DNA from 2 places in the Actinokineospora sp. genome. Region 1 is predicted to be linked to the other one. Evidence: predicted binding sites of a transcription regulator. Region 1 holds the regulator's gene; the other holds the start of a gene.
The links. Region 1 encodes LexA, which represses DNA repair genes until DNA is damaged. Its sites were predicted from a motif close to CGAACACGTGTTCG; they were not measured.

Region 1 (7,877 bases):
CCGTGCCGAACTGGGCGATCGTGTCGCCTGCCCAGAGTCTGCGGAAGTCGTGGTGGGTGCGGAGTGTGGTCATGTGGGTATGGTGGCAAAGTGATTGGAAAGTGTCAATCACTTGTGCACAGGCACAGGTCCGCGGTCCTAGAGTTGGGGGGTGAGCGAACTTCCCGTGAACCGTCGTGCCGCGACGCCGGTCGAACTGGAGGCGTTGGGGTCGGCGGTCCGGCTGCGGATCATCCGCCTTGCCTACCACCGACCCCTGACGAACAAGGAGATCGCCGAGCGGCTCGACAAGGACCCCTCGACCACGCTGCACCACGTGCGCAAACTCGTCGCCGCCGGATTCCTCGAAGCGCTGCCCGCACGCCGGGGCAACCGCGGGGCGAAGGAGATCCCGTATCGCTCGACCGGGTTGTCCTGGGGGCTGAGCTACCGGTACGACGGGCGGGTCGACTTGGCCGAGGCGATGCTGCAGGCGTACCTCGGCGAGGTGTCCGACGCCGGCCTGGCCAAGGTCGACCAGACCCGCCTGGTCGTTCAGGTGGACGAGTCCGGCCGGGCGGAGCTGATGGACCGGATCAGCGCCCTGCTCGACGAGTACGCGCGGCGACCACTCGCGCAGGGCGCCGCCCGCACCGCCATCTACGTCGCGTTCTATCCCGGTGAATAACCGGGTCGAATTGCCGGCTACAACGTGCGACCATGGAGAGGCCGGATACCGAACGGGTACCGACTGTTTCGCCACTACACGAAGGACGGGTTCACCAGGTGACAGAGGAATTCACTCAGCAGGAGATCAACGGCGCGATGACCGATCCGGCTGAGGTCTCCCTCGGTGAACTCGAACTGGAAGAGCGCTCATCGCTACGGCGCGTAGCGGGTCTCTCGACCGAACTGCAGGACATCACCGAGGTCGAGTACCGGCAGCTCCGCCTGGAGCGGGTGGTGCTCGTCGGGGTGTGGACCGACGGTTCCGCGCTGGAGTCCGAGGCGTCGCTCGCCGAGTTGGCCAGGTTGGCCGAGACCGCGGGTTCCGAGGTGCTCCAGGGCCTCGTGCAGCGCCGCGACCGGCCCGACCCGGCGACCTACATCGGCTCCGGCAAGGTGCAGGAGCTCGGCGACATCGTCCGCTCGACCGGCGCCGACACCGTGATCTGCGACGGCGAGCTCTCGCCGAGCCAGCTCCAGCAGTTGGAGGCGCGACTCAAGGTCAAGGTTGTCGACCGCACCGCGCTGATCCTGGACATCTTCGCCCAGCACGCGCGGTCCCGGGAGGGCAAGTCCCAGGTCGAGCTGGCGCAGCTCCAGTACCTGCTGCCGCGTCTGCGCGGCTGGGGCGAGACGCTATCCCGCCAGGCGGGTGGCCGGGCGGGCGGCGGCAACGGCGGCGTGGGTCTGCGCGGTCCCGGTGAGACCAAGCTGGAGACCGACCGGCGCCGCATCCGCGCGAAGATCTCCAAGCTGCGCAAGGAGATCAAGGCGATGGGCACGGTCCGCGACACCAAGCGCGGCAGGCGCGTCGCCAACTCGATCCCGAGCGTGGCCATCGCCGGCTACACCAACGCGGGCAAGTCGAGCCTGCTCAACGCGCTCACCGGCGCGGGCGTCCTCGTCGAGGACTCGCTGTTCGCCACCCTCGACGCGACGACCCGGCGCACCGAGACGCCGGAAGGCCACGTCTACACGCTGACCGACACGGTCGGGTTCGTGCGCCACCTGCCGCACCAGCTCGTCGAGGCGTTCCGGTCCACATTGGACGAGGTCGCCGACGCCGATCTGGTCGTGCACGTGGTCGACGGCGCCGACCCGATGCCCGAGTGGCAGGTGACGGCCGTGCGCGAGGTGCTCAACGACATCGGCGAGCGCCGCGACCTGCGGATGCCGCCCGAGCTGGTGGTGGTCAACAAGGTCGACGCGACCAGCGAGTTCGCGCTGGCCCGGCTGCGCCACCTGTTGCCCGGCGCGGTGTTCGTCTCCGCGCACACGGGTGCGGGCATGCCCGAGCTGCGTGAGCGGATGGCCGAACTGCTGCCGCGCCCCGACCACGAGGTCGACGTACTCGTCCCGTACGCGCGCGGCGAGCTGGTGGCCAGGGTGTACCGCGAGGGCGAGGTGCTGACCGAGGAGCACACCGAGGCGGGCACCCAGCTCCGGGCTCGGGTCAATGTCGACCTCGCGGGGGTGCTGGCGGGCTTCACCGCCAACGGCAGCTCCGCGTAGACCGCGCCGAAGGCCCCGGTTCGCCGGGGTCTTCGGCACGTCCGGGTGAACCCGGCGCGGTCGGACACGTCCTGCATTGCGTGGACTTCCCGACGGCTACCGTGGGTGGGAGTCGCTGGAGTGGGAGGTGGCAGTGCGGGCGTTGGTGACCGCCGCGCTCGTCGCGGGGTTGGTGGGGTTCGGTGCCGCGGGTGCGGTGGCGCAGCCGCAGGCCCCGTCGGACAAGTGCGTCACGGCGGACAAGCGGCTCGGCGAGCTGTCGGGCCTGGTCGCCGACGGGGACCGGTGGTACGCGGTGAACGACGGCGGCACCAAGTCGAGCGTGTTCGTGCTGACCAAGGCGTGCGTGGTCGAGCGTGTGATCAGCGGGCCGACCGACCCGTTCGACGTCGAGGACCTCGCCCGCGCGGCCGACGGGACGTTCTGGCTGGCCGACGTCGGCGACAACGACAAGAAGCGCACCACGGTCGCGCTGATCGCGCTCACGCCCGCCGGGAAGACCACGCTGTACCGACTGACCTATCCCGACGGTCCACACGACACCGAGGCGCTGCTGCTCGACCGGACCGGCACGCCGTACCTGGTCACCAAGAACCCGCTCGGCCGCGCGGACATCTACCGGCCTATCGCAGCCCTGGTGAGCCCAGGGCCGACGATGTTGGAGAACGTCGGCTCAGTGCAGTTGAGCAGCACCGACACCCAGGGCGGGCCCGTTCCCCCGATCGTCGGCTCGGTGTTGGTTACCGGCGGCGCGGTGAGCCCGGACGGCACTGTCGTCGCGCTGCGCACCTACACCGACGCGTACCTCTACGCCGCGCCGGACGGCGACGTCCTGGCCGCGCTCAAGCGGGAGCCCGCCAGGGTCCCGCTGCCGGGGGAGCAGCAGGGCGAGGCCATCGCGCTCGAACCGGACGGCACGCTCGTGTCCGCATCCGAGGGCGTCGGCGAGCCCATCCGGGTGGTGCCCGGCGCGACGGCGCTGGCCCCGGCGAGGTCCGAGCCCGCTCCGGCCGACACCGCGGACCGCTCCGGCGGCGCGGCGGCGCCTGCCCCGGCTGACGGTGGCGGGCTCGCGACCCTGCCCGCGATCGGGTTCACCGCCGTAGCCGTCGGCGGGACGCTGTGGCTCATGCACCGTCGCGCGCGCAAGCGCGCCTGAGACCGCTCAGAGCCTGCGCAACACCGCCACGACCTTGCCAAGGATGGTCGCGTCGTCGGCCGGGATCGGCTCGTACGCCTCGTTGTGCGGCAGCAGCCAGACGTGGCCGTCGCGGCGCTTGAACGTCTTCACCGTGGCCTCGCCGTCGATCATCGCGGCGACGATCTCGCCGTTGTCGGCGGTGGGCTGCTGGCGCACCACGACCCAGTCGTCGTTGGCGATGGCGGCGTCGATCATCGAGTCGCCCGCGACCTTGAGCATGAACAGCGAACCCTCGCCGACGATCTCCTTCGGCAGCGGGAACACGTCCTCGATGGCCTGTTCGGCCAGGATCGGGCCACCGGCGGCGATCCGGCCGAGCACCGGCACGTAGGTCGGCTTGGGCCCCTGGTCGTCCTGCTCGATGATCACCGGGGTGATCCGCTCGCCGCGCAGTTGCGCGGGTGTCGCGTCGGCGGGGAGCACGCCGATCGCGCGCGGCCGGTTCGGATCGCGGCGCAGGTAGCCCTTCTCCTCCAGGGCGCGGAGCTGGTAGGCCACCGACGAGGTGGACGTCAGGCCCACCGCCTCGCCGATCTCCCGGACGCTGGGCGGATAGCCGAAGCGCTGCACCCAGGACCGGATGACCTCCAGCACCTGCCGCTGCCGCAGCGGCAGCTCGGCGCCGTCCGGGGTCTGGTCCAGCTCGGGGAAACTGCGCACGTTGCCGCCCGCAAGGGGCTTCCTCTTCGGTGCCCCTGCGGGCTTCCGACCACTCGTGCCTGCCACTGCGCTGCCTCCCGTACGAACCCGGGGCGGCCACTGGCGCCCCGGTGATGGATCCACGTCGATCATCTCCGGGGTCGACGGTAGCCCGCCGACCTGGGGAGATCAAACACCTGTTCGAGCGACACGCCGGGGAACTCTCGATTTTGTCGGTGCCAGGTGGTACACATTCGCACGGACGTTCGATCGAACGGTAGTTCGAGGAGGTTGCGATGACGGCACTGCTGACATCCGGGTCGGCCGAGCGGGTCGCGGGCAGGTCTTCGCACGTGGTGGCGCCGCCGAGGCCCGCGCTGCGCCCGGTTCGCCGGACCGGGCGGGGCAGGCTCGGGCCACCCGGTCGGCCGCGGGTGGCGGGCGCGCCGCACGTCGTCGCCAGGCCGGATTGCGCGCCCCGCCGCGCGCCTGCGCCGATCGCCGTCCTCGTCGGGATCGCGGCGGTGGTGGCGCTGGCGGTCTACGGGCTCGGCGCGTTCGCGGGTTCGGTGGCGGGCGGTGCCGACGTCCCGGAGGCGACCACGGTGGTGCGTGTCGCGCCGGGGGAGAGTCTGTCGGAGTTGGCCGGGCGGATGGCGCCCGGGAGCGACATCGAGGCCGTCGTGGCCAAGATCCGCGAGTTGAACTCGCTCACCGGTTCCGACGTCGCGGTCGGACAGCCGCTGACGGTGCCGTTCTTACGCTGACCCGGCCGCCGCGAGGCGACCACTCGTAGTGCCGCGTGCCGTTCGTGGGGACGGTGTCGCGAAGGCGTCCGTGTCGGTGCCGGACGCGTGGTGTGGATCACGCCTGCTGTCGTGCGCGGTTCGTGGTCCACCGCCTACGTCCGGTGAGTGCGTCGGCCAGACCGGCGTTAGTCCAGACGGGTGATGTGTGACGTTCACCTGGATGTCGGTGCCACCGGCTGTGCGCGCGCTCGTGAATCGCTCACGTTCGGTGCCTTCCGGGCCGTGTCGGCTTGCACTATGTGGCGTTGAGGCATACCGTCGACCCCAACATCTAGTAGTTACGCCCCTGTAGTTCGTCCACAGGTTGGGGTGAGTTATCCACCCCTCATCCACGTGTTATCCACAGATTGATCACCAAGCGTGGCGGTGTGCGCTCTGCCGATCGGGGTACGCCAGGTGTCCGACAGCCGTTCGAGGAGTGGGGTGAGGTCCGATGCGGTGTCCGTTCTGTCGGCACTCCGACTCCAGGGTCGTCGACTCCCGCGAGGTCGACGACGGGCAGGTGATCCGGCGCAGGCGGTCCTGCTCGAAGTGCAGCCGCAGGTTCACCACGGTCGAGGAGGCCGTCCTCGCTGTGGTGAAGCGGTCGGGGGTCACCGAGCCGTTCAGCCGCGACAAGGTGGTCCGCGGCGTCCGGCGCGCCTGTCAGGGCAGGCCGGTGGACGAGGACCAGTTCCAGCAGTTGGCGCAGAAGGTGGAGGAGACCATCCGGGCCACCGGGAGCGCGGAGATCCCGAGCCACGAGGTCGGCCTGGCCATCCTCGGCCCGCTCCGCGAACTCGACGGTGTCGCGTACCTGCGGTTCGCGAGTGTGTACCGGTCGTTCTCCTCGGTCGAGGACTTCGAGAAGGAGATCGCCGACCTGCGCGCCGCCATGGCGGACGAGGCAGCGGATGAGCAGTAATCGGCGATCGCGACGACGCGGCGCGTCGTCCCGACCCCGGGGCGGGGACCAGCAACACCAGCAGCTCAGGCCGCATCGGACGGGGAGCCCGGACGTGGCCACACCAGGACAGGCGAGTGACGAGGGAGAGGGACCGGTCATGACCGAAACCGTCGGGACCCCGGCGGCGGGCGGCCGCGCGGAGCGCAACGGCGCGCCGGAGCGCCTGCTGCGCGTGCGGCGTGTCCACACCACCGAGGGCGTGCACCCGTACGACGAGGTGACCTGGGAACACCGCGACGTGGTGATGACCAACTGGCGCGACGGCTCGGTGAACTTCGAGCAGCGCGGCGTCGAGTTCCCCGACTTCTGGTCGGTGAACGCCACGAACATCGTCACCAGCAAGTACTTCCGCGGCGCCGTGGGCACCCCGGTGCGCGAGCATTCGCTGCGCCAGCTCATCGACCGCGTGGTCAGGACCTATGTGGCCGCCGGTCTCCAGCACGGCTACTTCGCGTCCACACCGGACGCCGAGGTCTTCGAGCACGAGCTGACCTGGATGCTGCTGCACCAGGTGTTCAGCTTCAACTCGCCGGTCTGGTTCAACGTCGGCACGTCCTCGCCCCAGCAGGTGTCGGCGTGCTTCATCCTCGCTGTCGACGACACGATGGACTCGATCCTCAACTGGTACAAGGAAGAGGGGCTGATCTTCAAGGGCGGCTCGGGCGCGGGCCTGAACCTGTCCCGCATCCGCTCGTCGAAGGAGCTGCTGTCCTCGGGCGGCACCGCGTCGGGGCCGGTGTCGTTCATGCGCGGCGCCGACGCGTCCGCGGGCACCATCAAGTCCGGCGGCGCCACCCGGCGCGCCGCGAAGATGGTCGTGCTCGACGTCGACCACCCCGACGTCGAGGTGTTCATCGAGACCAAGGCCCGCGAGGAGGAGAAGATCCGCGTTCTGCGCGACGCGGGCTTCGACATGGACCTCGGCGGTTCCGACATCACCTCGGTGCAGTACCAGAACGCCAACAACTCCGTGCGCGTGTCCGACGAGTTCATGCACGCTGTCGAATCCGCGGGCCAGTTCGGCCTGCGGTCGCGCACCACCGGCGAGATCATCGAGCGGGTCGAGGCGAAGGGCCTGTTCCGCAAGCTCGCGAAGGCCGCGTGGGAGTGCGCCGACCCGGGCATCCAGTACGACGACACCATCAACGCCTGGCACACCTGCCCGGAGTCGGGTCGGATCACCGCCTCCAACCCGTGCAGCGAGTACATGCACCTGGACAACTCAAGCTGCAACCTGGCGTCGTTGAACCTGATGAAGTTCCTCAACGCCGACGGCACGTTCGACGCGGAGACCTTCGCCAAGGCCGTCGAGATCGTGATCACCGCGATGGACATCTCCATCTGTTTCGCGGACTTCCCGACCAAGCCGATCGCCGAGACCACGCGCCGGTACCGCCAGCTCGGCATCGGCTACGCCAACCTCGGTGCGCTGCTGATGGCCACCGGCCACGCGTACGACTCCGAGGGCGGCCGGGCGCTCGCCGCGGCCATCACCTCGCTGATGAACGCGACCGCGTACCGCCGGTCCGCTGAGCTGGCGGGCGTCGTCGGCGCGTTCGACGGCTACGCGCGCAACGCCGAGGCCCACCAGCGGGTCATGCGCAAGCACGCCGCGGCCAACGACCTCGTCCGCACCTACCACTCCACCGACGCCGCCGTGCAGCGCGTGGCGACCCGCGAGTGGCAGGCCGCGCTGGAGATCGGCGGCCGCGACGGCTGGCGCAACGCGCAGGCCAGCGTGCTGGCGCCGACGGGCACCATCGGTCTGATGATGGACTGCGACACCACCGGCATCGAGCCCGACCTGGCGCTGGTCAAGTTCAAGAAGCTGGTCGGCGGCGGTTCCATGCAGATCGTCAACCAGACCGTGCCGCGCGCGTTGAAGTCCCTGGGCTACCAGGACGAGCAGGTCGAGGCGATCGTCGAGTACATCGCCGAGCACGGCCATGTGGTCGACGCGCCGGGCCTGCGCCACGAGCACTACGAGGTGTTCGACTGCGCCATGGGTGAGCGGTCCATCGCCCCGATGGGCCACGTGCGGATGATGGCGGCGGTGCAGCCGTTC
Region 2 (7,877 bases), on a different contig from region 1:
AGGTGGCCGCGCTGCTGATCGCGGCCAAGACCAAGCCGTGGTTCCAGACCTGGTACGACGCGCTCCCGGTCGCGGGCGTGCCCGACCGGCTGGTCGGCGGCACGCTGCGCAACCGGATGCGCGACACCGCGGCCACCGGCAACGTCCACGCCAAGACCGGCTCCCTGACCGGCGTCAGCGCGCTGTCCGGCTACGTGCGCACCGCGGACGGCGTGCCCCTGGTGTTCTCGATGATCAGCAACAACACCCTCCGGTCGGCCCGCCCGCTCGAAGACGCCGTCGCCGTGCGGCTGGCGAGCGACCGCGCGGGCCAGGCCAGGATCGCGGTGGTCCCCGCCCCGCGGACAGACCAGGACCTTCGCTTCGACGTGGAGTGCAGTTGGATCAAAGCCTGCTGAGGCAGGCGGGTAAGGTTGATCCCCTTGTCACGACCAAGAGGAGCAACACGATGGCTACCCGTCTCAACCCCTACATCAGCTTTGCGGGCGACGCGCGGCAGGCGATGGAGTTCTACCAGGGTGTCCTCGGCGGCACCCTGGTACTGAACACCTTCGGCCAGTTCGGCGACCAGGACGCCCCGGGAGCCGACCAGATCATGCACGGCATGCTGGAGACCGAGAGCGGCTTCACACTCATGGCCGCCGACACCCCGCCCGGGATGGAGCACAGCCCGGGGACCAACATCGCGGTGAGCCTGAGCGGCGACGACGCCGACGAGCTGCGCGGCTACTGGGCGAAGCTTTCCGCGGAGGGCACCGTGTCGGTCCCCATGGAGAAGCAGATGTGGGGCGACGAGTTCGGGTCGTGCACCGATCGGTTCGGCATCGGCTGGATGGTCAACATCACGCAGCCCCAGGCGTAGCGGGGTTCAGGCGGCGACGGCGATCACGCCGACCTGGCGGCTGGTGGTCAACCTGCCGCCCGGCGCGCCGACGTAGGAGCCCGAGGTCGGCGCCACGTCGGCGTAGTCGCGGCCGGTCGCGACGGTGACGTAGCCGCTGTCCGCCCGCCTGCCGTGGCACGGGTCGAATGGCACGGCCACCGCCGCGCCGTCGTCCGGGACGAGGACTTCGACCCAGGCGTGCGTGCCGCCCTGACCGAGCAGGTGCCCGGACACGTAGCGGGCGGGCAGCCCGACCAGGTGACACAGCGCGAGCATCAGGTGCGCGGTGTCCTGGCAGACCCCGCGCCCGCCCGCCAGCGCCTCGGCGGCCGTGGTTCGCACGGTCGTCACGCCGTGCTCGTAGGCGACCGCCTCGTGGACCTCCGCGCAGATCCGCTCGGCCAGGTCGAGCCCCCGGGCGCCGTCGCCCGCGAGGTCGGCGGCCAGGGCGCGGAGCCGGTCGTCGGCGGCGGTGAGCCTGGTGGGGCGCAGCAGCCGCGGGTCGGTCAACGCGGCGGCGGGCAGCACCGGCGGCCCGTCTCCGCGGACCCGTTCGAGGACGGCGGTGACGCGGAACTCGACGCTGCGCTCGACCCGCGCCGCGTGGACGCGCACGATGGTGTTGCCCGCGGCGTCGCGGCGCACCTCGCGCCGGGTGGCCGCGCCGGTCACGTCCACCCGGTGCGCGCGTCGGTGCAGGTCGCCGTGGCGGACCGGCGGCACCACGACCAGCCGCTGCAGCACGGCCTCGACCGGCGCGTCGTAGTCGTAGCGGAAGCTCTGCTCGATCCGGTAGGTGATCCGACGGGCCGACTCCAGGTCGAGGCCGCGGTGGTCGAGCAGCGGCGCGCGGTCGATCGTCACCGGGGGACCTCCTCGGCGTGCACGACCATCGATTCCAGGACGGGCGCGCCGAAGGTGGTCGCCATCGCCACGTCGGAGGCGTCCCGGCCGCGGCCGATGACGACGCGGCCCTTGAGCCTGCGGTTGTTGCGCGGGTCGAAGGTCCACCAGCGGCCGCCGAGCCAGACCTCCATCCACGCGGCGAAGTCCATCGGCACCGGCTCGGGGTCCACGTCGATGTCGGGCAGGTAGCCGAAGACGTAGCGCGCCGGGATGTTCAGCGACCGGCAGAACGAGATGGCCAGGTGGGTGAAGTCGCGGCACACGCCGAAGCCGGAGGTGTTGACGTCGGCCGCTGTCGACTGCGCGGTGGTGCTGCCGTAGCGGAACTCCAGGTGCTCGTGCACGTGGTCGCAGATCGCCTGGACGCGGCGGTGGCCGGTCGCCGTGCCGCCGAAGCGCGACCACGCCTCGTCGCCGAGCATGTCTGGCAGGCAGTAGCGGCTGGGCAGGGTGTAGATCAGCACGTCGTCGGGCAGGGCCTCGGGCGGCAGCTCCGGCGCGTCCGGGTCGGCGTCCTCGGTCGCGTCGGGCACGTCGACCAGCGCCTCGTAGTGGAAGCTGGACCGGCCCGCGGGCAGGATCAGCCGCAGGCAGGAGTTGCCGTAGAGGTCGGTGTAGCCGCGGCTGCCCACCTCCGGCTCGACCGAGGACCGCTCGCTCCGCACCGTCACCGGGTCCTCGTGCCGGGGCCGCACCTGGAACACCGTCGGCGTGTCGATCTCGGCCAGATACCCGAACTCGCAGCCCACCCGCACCCGACGTACCACCATCGCCCCATGATCCCCGCGCATTGTTACGGTCGCACAACGTCGCTGGTCAGGACACCCGCGCCGGTTCGCGGACGGCGACCAGCGCGGCCACCGCCGTGGTGATCGGCACCGCCGCCACCAGCCCGATGCTGCCCACCAGGGTGCGCACGATCTCCTGCGCGATCGATTGCGAACCCAGGATCGCGCCCAGCCCGACCCCCGAGATCGACGAGTACAGCAGCACCGGCAGTGCCGCGCCCGCATACGCCATGACCAGCGTGTTCACCGCCGACGAGACGTGGTCGCGGCCGATGCGCAGGGCCGCCGCGTACAGCTCGCGCCACCCCAGCGCCGGGTTCGCCGCGCGCAACTCCCACACCGCGCTCGTCTGGGTGACGGTGACGTCGTCGAGCACCCCCAGCGCGCCGATCACGATGCCCGCGAGCAGCAGGCCGCGGGTGTCGATGCCCTGGCCCAGCGTGCCGACGAGGGTGGCGGTGTCCTCGTCCAGGCCGGTGAGCTGGGCCGCCGCGGCGAACAGCGCGCTGAGCAGGCCGATGAGCGCGAGGCTGACCATCGTGCCGAGCACCGCGGTCGAGGTCCGCGCGGACAGGCCGTGGGTCAGGTAGAGCACCACGAACATGATCACACCCGCGCCCGCGATCGCGACCAGCAGCGGGTTCTCGCCGCCGATGATCGCGGGCAGCACGAACAGCAGCAGCACCGCGAAGCTCAGGCCCAGCGCCGCCAGCGCCTTGAGCCCCTGCCACCGCCCCAGGATCAGCACCGCGACCGCGAACAGCGCCGCCAGCAGCGCCAGCGGGGTGCCGCGCTGGAAGTCGACGAGCTGGTAGGACTGGCCGCTGAGCGGGTCTCCGCCGCTGTAGGAGAGCACGACGTCGTCGCCGACGGAGAACCGCGGCGTACTCGGCTCCAGCGGCACGGCGGTGCGGATGTCGCTGCCCGCCGCGCGTCCGTCGGACATCACCACGGTCACCGTGAGGCAGAGATCCTCGCCGCCGCCCGCGCACGGCCCGGACTCGGCCGCGGTGACGGTGCCGAGCACGGGCTGCTGGTTGTTCCCGACGCCGGTCGGGCCGTCGCCGAAGGGGAACAGCAGCACCATGCCCACCGCGGCGGCCAGCGCGAACGGGGCCAGCAGCAGGCCCAGCAACCTGCGCACCGGCCGAGACGCGGGCTCGACCGGACCGTGCCCGTGGCTGTGTCCGTGCCCGTGGCGGTGCTTCTGCCCTTGCCCGCGCGGCTCCTCCGCCTTGGCGTGCCGGGCCTCGCGGACACGCGGGATCGGTTGGGTCTCCCAGTCGTCCACCCGTGCATCCTGTCAGGGCGCCGTCAGTGCGTGTCGTAGATCCCTCGGTAGTGGCGCAGCGCGGCGGCGCTGATCCGGTCGGCGTCCCAGTCCTCGAACCGGTTGGGGCAGAGTCGATCCGGGTCCACCGAGTACTCCCCGGTGTCGAGTATCCGGGCGGCGAGCAGCCTGCCCGCGCCGCCCGCGTGGGTAACCCAGCACGCCTCGGCAAGGTGATAGGCGACGCTCGCGCCCACGATCCCCGCGCCGACGACGATGACCTCCGGCATGCGCACCTCGATTTGTGACACTTCGCCGCCAATTCTGCGAGCTAGTGTCATACCGGAGCCCGTCCGAGGTGACGAGGTTGCGCCTTGTTCGAACATGTGTTCGACTAGGGAGGTGCGATGGGACGGACAGCGGGTGGCCGCGAGCGACGAGCAGGCCCTACCCGGCCTGCCAGGACTGGTGCGCAGTGTGCGGACGCCGGAGTTCGCCGGGATGGTGTTCCACGAGGTGCGGGCCAAGTCCGTACTCAACCGGGTCCCCGGCGATTCGCCGATGCCGTTCCGGTGGACGGTCAACCCGTATCGGGGCTGTTCGCACGCGTGCAGCTACTGCCTGCACGGCGACACCCCGGTGCTGATGGCCGACGGCACCACCAAGCCGATCGCCGACCTGCGCGTCGGCGACGTGGTCTACGGCACCGAGCGGCGCGGCAGCTACCGGCACTACGTGCCCACCGACGTCCGCGACCACTGGAGCACCGTCAAACCCGCGTACCGGGTCACCCTGCAGGACGGCACCCAGCTCATCGCCAGCGGCGACCACCGGTTCCTCACCGAGCGCGGCTGGAAGCACGTCACCGGGGTCGTGTCCGGCCCTGGCAGACGCCCCCACCTGACCACCGGCAACAAACTGATGGGCACCGGCCGGTTCGCCGCGCCGCCCAAGGACACCGCCGACTACCGCCGCGGCTACCTGTGCGGCATCGCCCGCGGCGACGGCGGTCCGACCCCGCCGGAGCAGGTCGGTGTCCGCGTCGCCGAGTACCTCACCGGCGACCTCCCGCTGAGCCTGCCGATCGAGTGGCCGCGGCTGCCCACCGACGAGTGGCGCAAGGGCCTGCTCGCGGGCGTGTTCGACGCGGACGGCACCTTCGCGCACCGCATCGTGCGACTGCCGAACTTGGGCGGCCGCACCCTCGCCGCGGTGCGGGAAGCGTTGGGCGCCTTCGGTTTCCAGCACGCGGTGGAGCAGCGCCGGGCCCCGGACGGCAAACGGTGCGTCCGGGTCGACGGCGGCCTCGCCGAGCACCTGCGCCTGTTCCACACCGTCGACCCGGCGATCACCGCGAAGCGCACGGTCGACGGCGCGGCGGTGAAGTCGGCGGCCCGGCTCGGCGTGGTCGCCGTGGAGCCCCTGGGGCTCGACCTGCCCCTGTTCGACCTCACGACCGGCACCGGCGACTTCATCGCCAACGGCGTGGTCAGCCACAACTGTTTCGCCCGCAAATCCCACACCTACCTCGATCTCGACGCGGGCGCCGACTTCGACAGCCAGATCGTGGTCAAGGTCAACGCCGCCGAGGTGCTCGCCCGCCAGGTGCGCTCGCCGCGGTGGACCCGCGAGCACGTGGCCATGGGCACCAACACCGACCCGTACCAGCGCGCGGAGGGGCGCTACGCGCTGATGCCCGGCATCATCCGCGCCCTGGCCGGGTCGGGCACCCCGTTCTCCATCCTGACCAAGGGCACCGTGCTCTCCCGCGACCTGCCGCTGCTCGCCGCCGTCAGCAGGGATGTCTCAGTCGGCCTCGGCGTGTCGATCGCCCTGCTCGACCGCGACCTGCAGCACAGCCTCGAACCGGGCACCGCCAGTCCGCAGGCGCGGCTGGAACTCGTCCGCCGAATCACCGACGCGGGCCTGCCCTGCGGCGTGTTCGTCGCACCCGTCCTGCCCGGACTCACCGACACCGTGGCCCAGTTGGACGCCCTGCTCGCCGAGATCGCCGCCGCGGGCGCGACCGGGGTGACCGTGCTGCCGCTACACCTGCGCCCCGGCGCCCGCGAGTGGTTCGCCGCCTGGCTGGCGCGCGAACACCCGGCCCTGGTCCCGCTCTACCGGCGCGTGTACGGCCGCGGGACCAACGCCGACATCCGCTACCGCCGCGCCCTCGCCACCCGCATCGCGCCCCTGCTCCGCAGGCACGACATGGCCCCGAAACCCTCGGCGGACGGCGATGCCCGGTGGCCGGGCGGCAGCCTGCCCGCGGGCGCCGACGCCGACGTGCCACTTCGCCAGGAGCAACTGACCCTGCTCTGACCCGGTCTGCTGCGAGGAAGTTGTGCGGGTTTTGCCTGCTAGTCAGGCCACTCCCAGCGGACGCACAGGATGCCCGGGCCGAAGTCCAGGGCCACCGCGTGCGCCTTGCCGTCGAGCGTGACGTCCAGCTTGCGCCGGTTCGTCACCTGGTCGTCGGTGTCGACTGTGTACTGCTCCAGGTACGCGGGCAGCGCCCGCGGGTCGAAGCGCAACTCCAGCACGAACTCGCGGACCGGGCTGGTGAACTTGCGGCAGTAGCTGTCGTCGCCGCGGGAGTAGGGCGGGCCGGGGTGCTGCAGCACGTAGTCGACGATGGTCGTGTCGCCGCGGGCGAGCGGCTGGTCGAGCAGGATCTCCGCGGCCACCAGGCCCGCGGACGCGTCGTGCGCGACCCGGCCGATGCGGCACGTGTCGCCCGCGGTGATCTCGGGGAACGGCCTGCCGGGCAGTTCAAGGTCGTAGACCATCAGCGTCCGGTCGGCCCCGTCGCGCTCGGCGCGGAAGACCTGGCGGACGCTGATCGACTTCTCGCCGCGGTCGGCGGCGATCTCCATCTTGTCGTGCTGGCTGAGCTTGATCAGCGCCGCGTCGGTGGTGAAGTCGATCCGCTTGAGCAGGTGCGAGACCGGCTCGCTGTTTCCCCACAGCGCCTCGACGGTCAGTCGGGAGGACTCGCGGTTGACCCGGCCGCGCGGCCGCGGCGGGCCGAGCAGCGCTATCAGCGACCCCGTGGGGACGCCGAGCACCTCTTCGAGGTGACCGAGCGCGGCCAGCGATTCGGCCCGCTCGGGCCTGCGTCTGCCGGACTGCCAGTAGCTCAGTGCCGTCACACTGATCGAGACGCCGCGGGCCCGCAGTCGGTACTGGATACGGTCCAGGCTCAGGCCACTGGCCTGGATAGCCGACCGCAGCGCTGCGGGGAACGCGTCGGCCGCCAGGGACTCCGGCTGCTCGGCCGTCATCGCATGGCGGACACTCCCGTTCTGGTGAAGTTCACGAACTGGCTCGCGGGTGATACCGCTACCCATGTGCACTCCCTGGGTTTCCCCTTACGCCCTGACGGTCACATTACGTCTTGGGGGGCCCTGTGGGTAGCCGCAGTGTTAATTCGTGGGTAACCGAATCGCTGCCTGCGGTGACCGGATAGGTACCTTGGCTGAGAGGCTATACCCCCATTCGGGTCAATTTCCACCACTGAACGGTTCACTCCGATGGTTGGGCGCCGAGCCTTCCCCTGGACGGGTGACGGGGTCGACAGGCAGGGCGAAACCTGCTGGACGGAACCCGCCCTCCGTTGGCTAGCCTGACCTCCACACCGTGGTCACGCGCGCACTCGCCGCCGGACCGCGTCCCCTTCGCTGGACATAGGAGAACGCAACCCGTGATCCGCACGCACGAGGCCGGAACCCTCCGCGCCGAGCACGCCGGGCAGGCCGTCACCCTGAGCGGGTGGGTGGCCCGCAGGCGCGATCACGGTGGTGTGATCTTCATCGATCTGCGGGACGCCTCCGGCGTGGCGCAGGCGGTGTTCCGCGAGGGCGAGATGGCCGAGCGCGCGCACCGGCTGCGGGCCGAGTTCTGCGTCCGGGTGGTCGGCGAGGTCGCGGCGCGGCCCGCGGGCAACGAGAACCCGGAGATCCCGACCGGCGCAATCGAGGTGCTGGTCACCGAGTTGGAGGTGCTCAGCGAGTCCGCGCCGCTGCCC

Region 2: ACT4N7_RS02560 (intein-containing Rv2578c family radical SAM protein) is a predicted target of LexA. The motif match lies at 4,227-4,240, and genes of this name have one in related genera.

The regions. Positions count from the first base shown of each region.
Region 1 covers NZ_JBQTHF010000024.1:82,176-90,052, forward strand. Annotated here, with positions in the region: gene ACT4N7_RS09010 (MFS transporter) at 1-73, opposite strand, end outside; gene ACT4N7_RS09015 (ArsR/SmtB family transcription factor) at 152-667, shown strand; gene hflX (GTPase HflX) at 805-2,217, shown strand; gene ACT4N7_RS09025 (hypothetical protein) at 2,351-3,376, shown strand; gene lexA (transcriptional repressor LexA) at 3,383-4,078, opposite strand; gene ACT4N7_RS09035 (LysM peptidoglycan-binding domain-containing protein) at 4,354-4,824, shown strand; gene nrdR (transcriptional regulator NrdR) at 5,300-5,770, shown strand; gene ACT4N7_RS09045 (vitamin B12-dependent ribonucleotide reductase) at 5,910-7,877, shown strand, end outside.
Region 2 covers NZ_JBQTHF010000006.1:80,398-88,274, reverse strand. Annotated here, with positions in the region: gene dacB (D-alanyl-D-alanine carboxypeptidase/D-alanyl-D-alanine endopeptidase) at 1-398, shown strand, start outside; gene ACT4N7_RS02585 (VOC family protein) at 449-862, shown strand; gene ACT4N7_RS02580 (transglutaminase family protein) at 869-1,747, opposite strand; gene ACT4N7_RS02575 (transglutaminase-like domain-containing protein) at 1,744-2,559, opposite strand; gene ACT4N7_RS02570 (YibE/F family protein) at 2,606-3,868, opposite strand; gene ACT4N7_RS02565 (hypothetical protein) at 3,892-4,137, opposite strand; gene ACT4N7_RS02560 (intein-containing Rv2578c family radical SAM protein) at 4,250-6,172, shown strand; gene ACT4N7_RS02555 (helix-turn-helix domain-containing protein) at 6,211-7,134, opposite strand; gene aspS (aspartate--tRNA ligase) at 7,554-7,877, shown strand, end outside.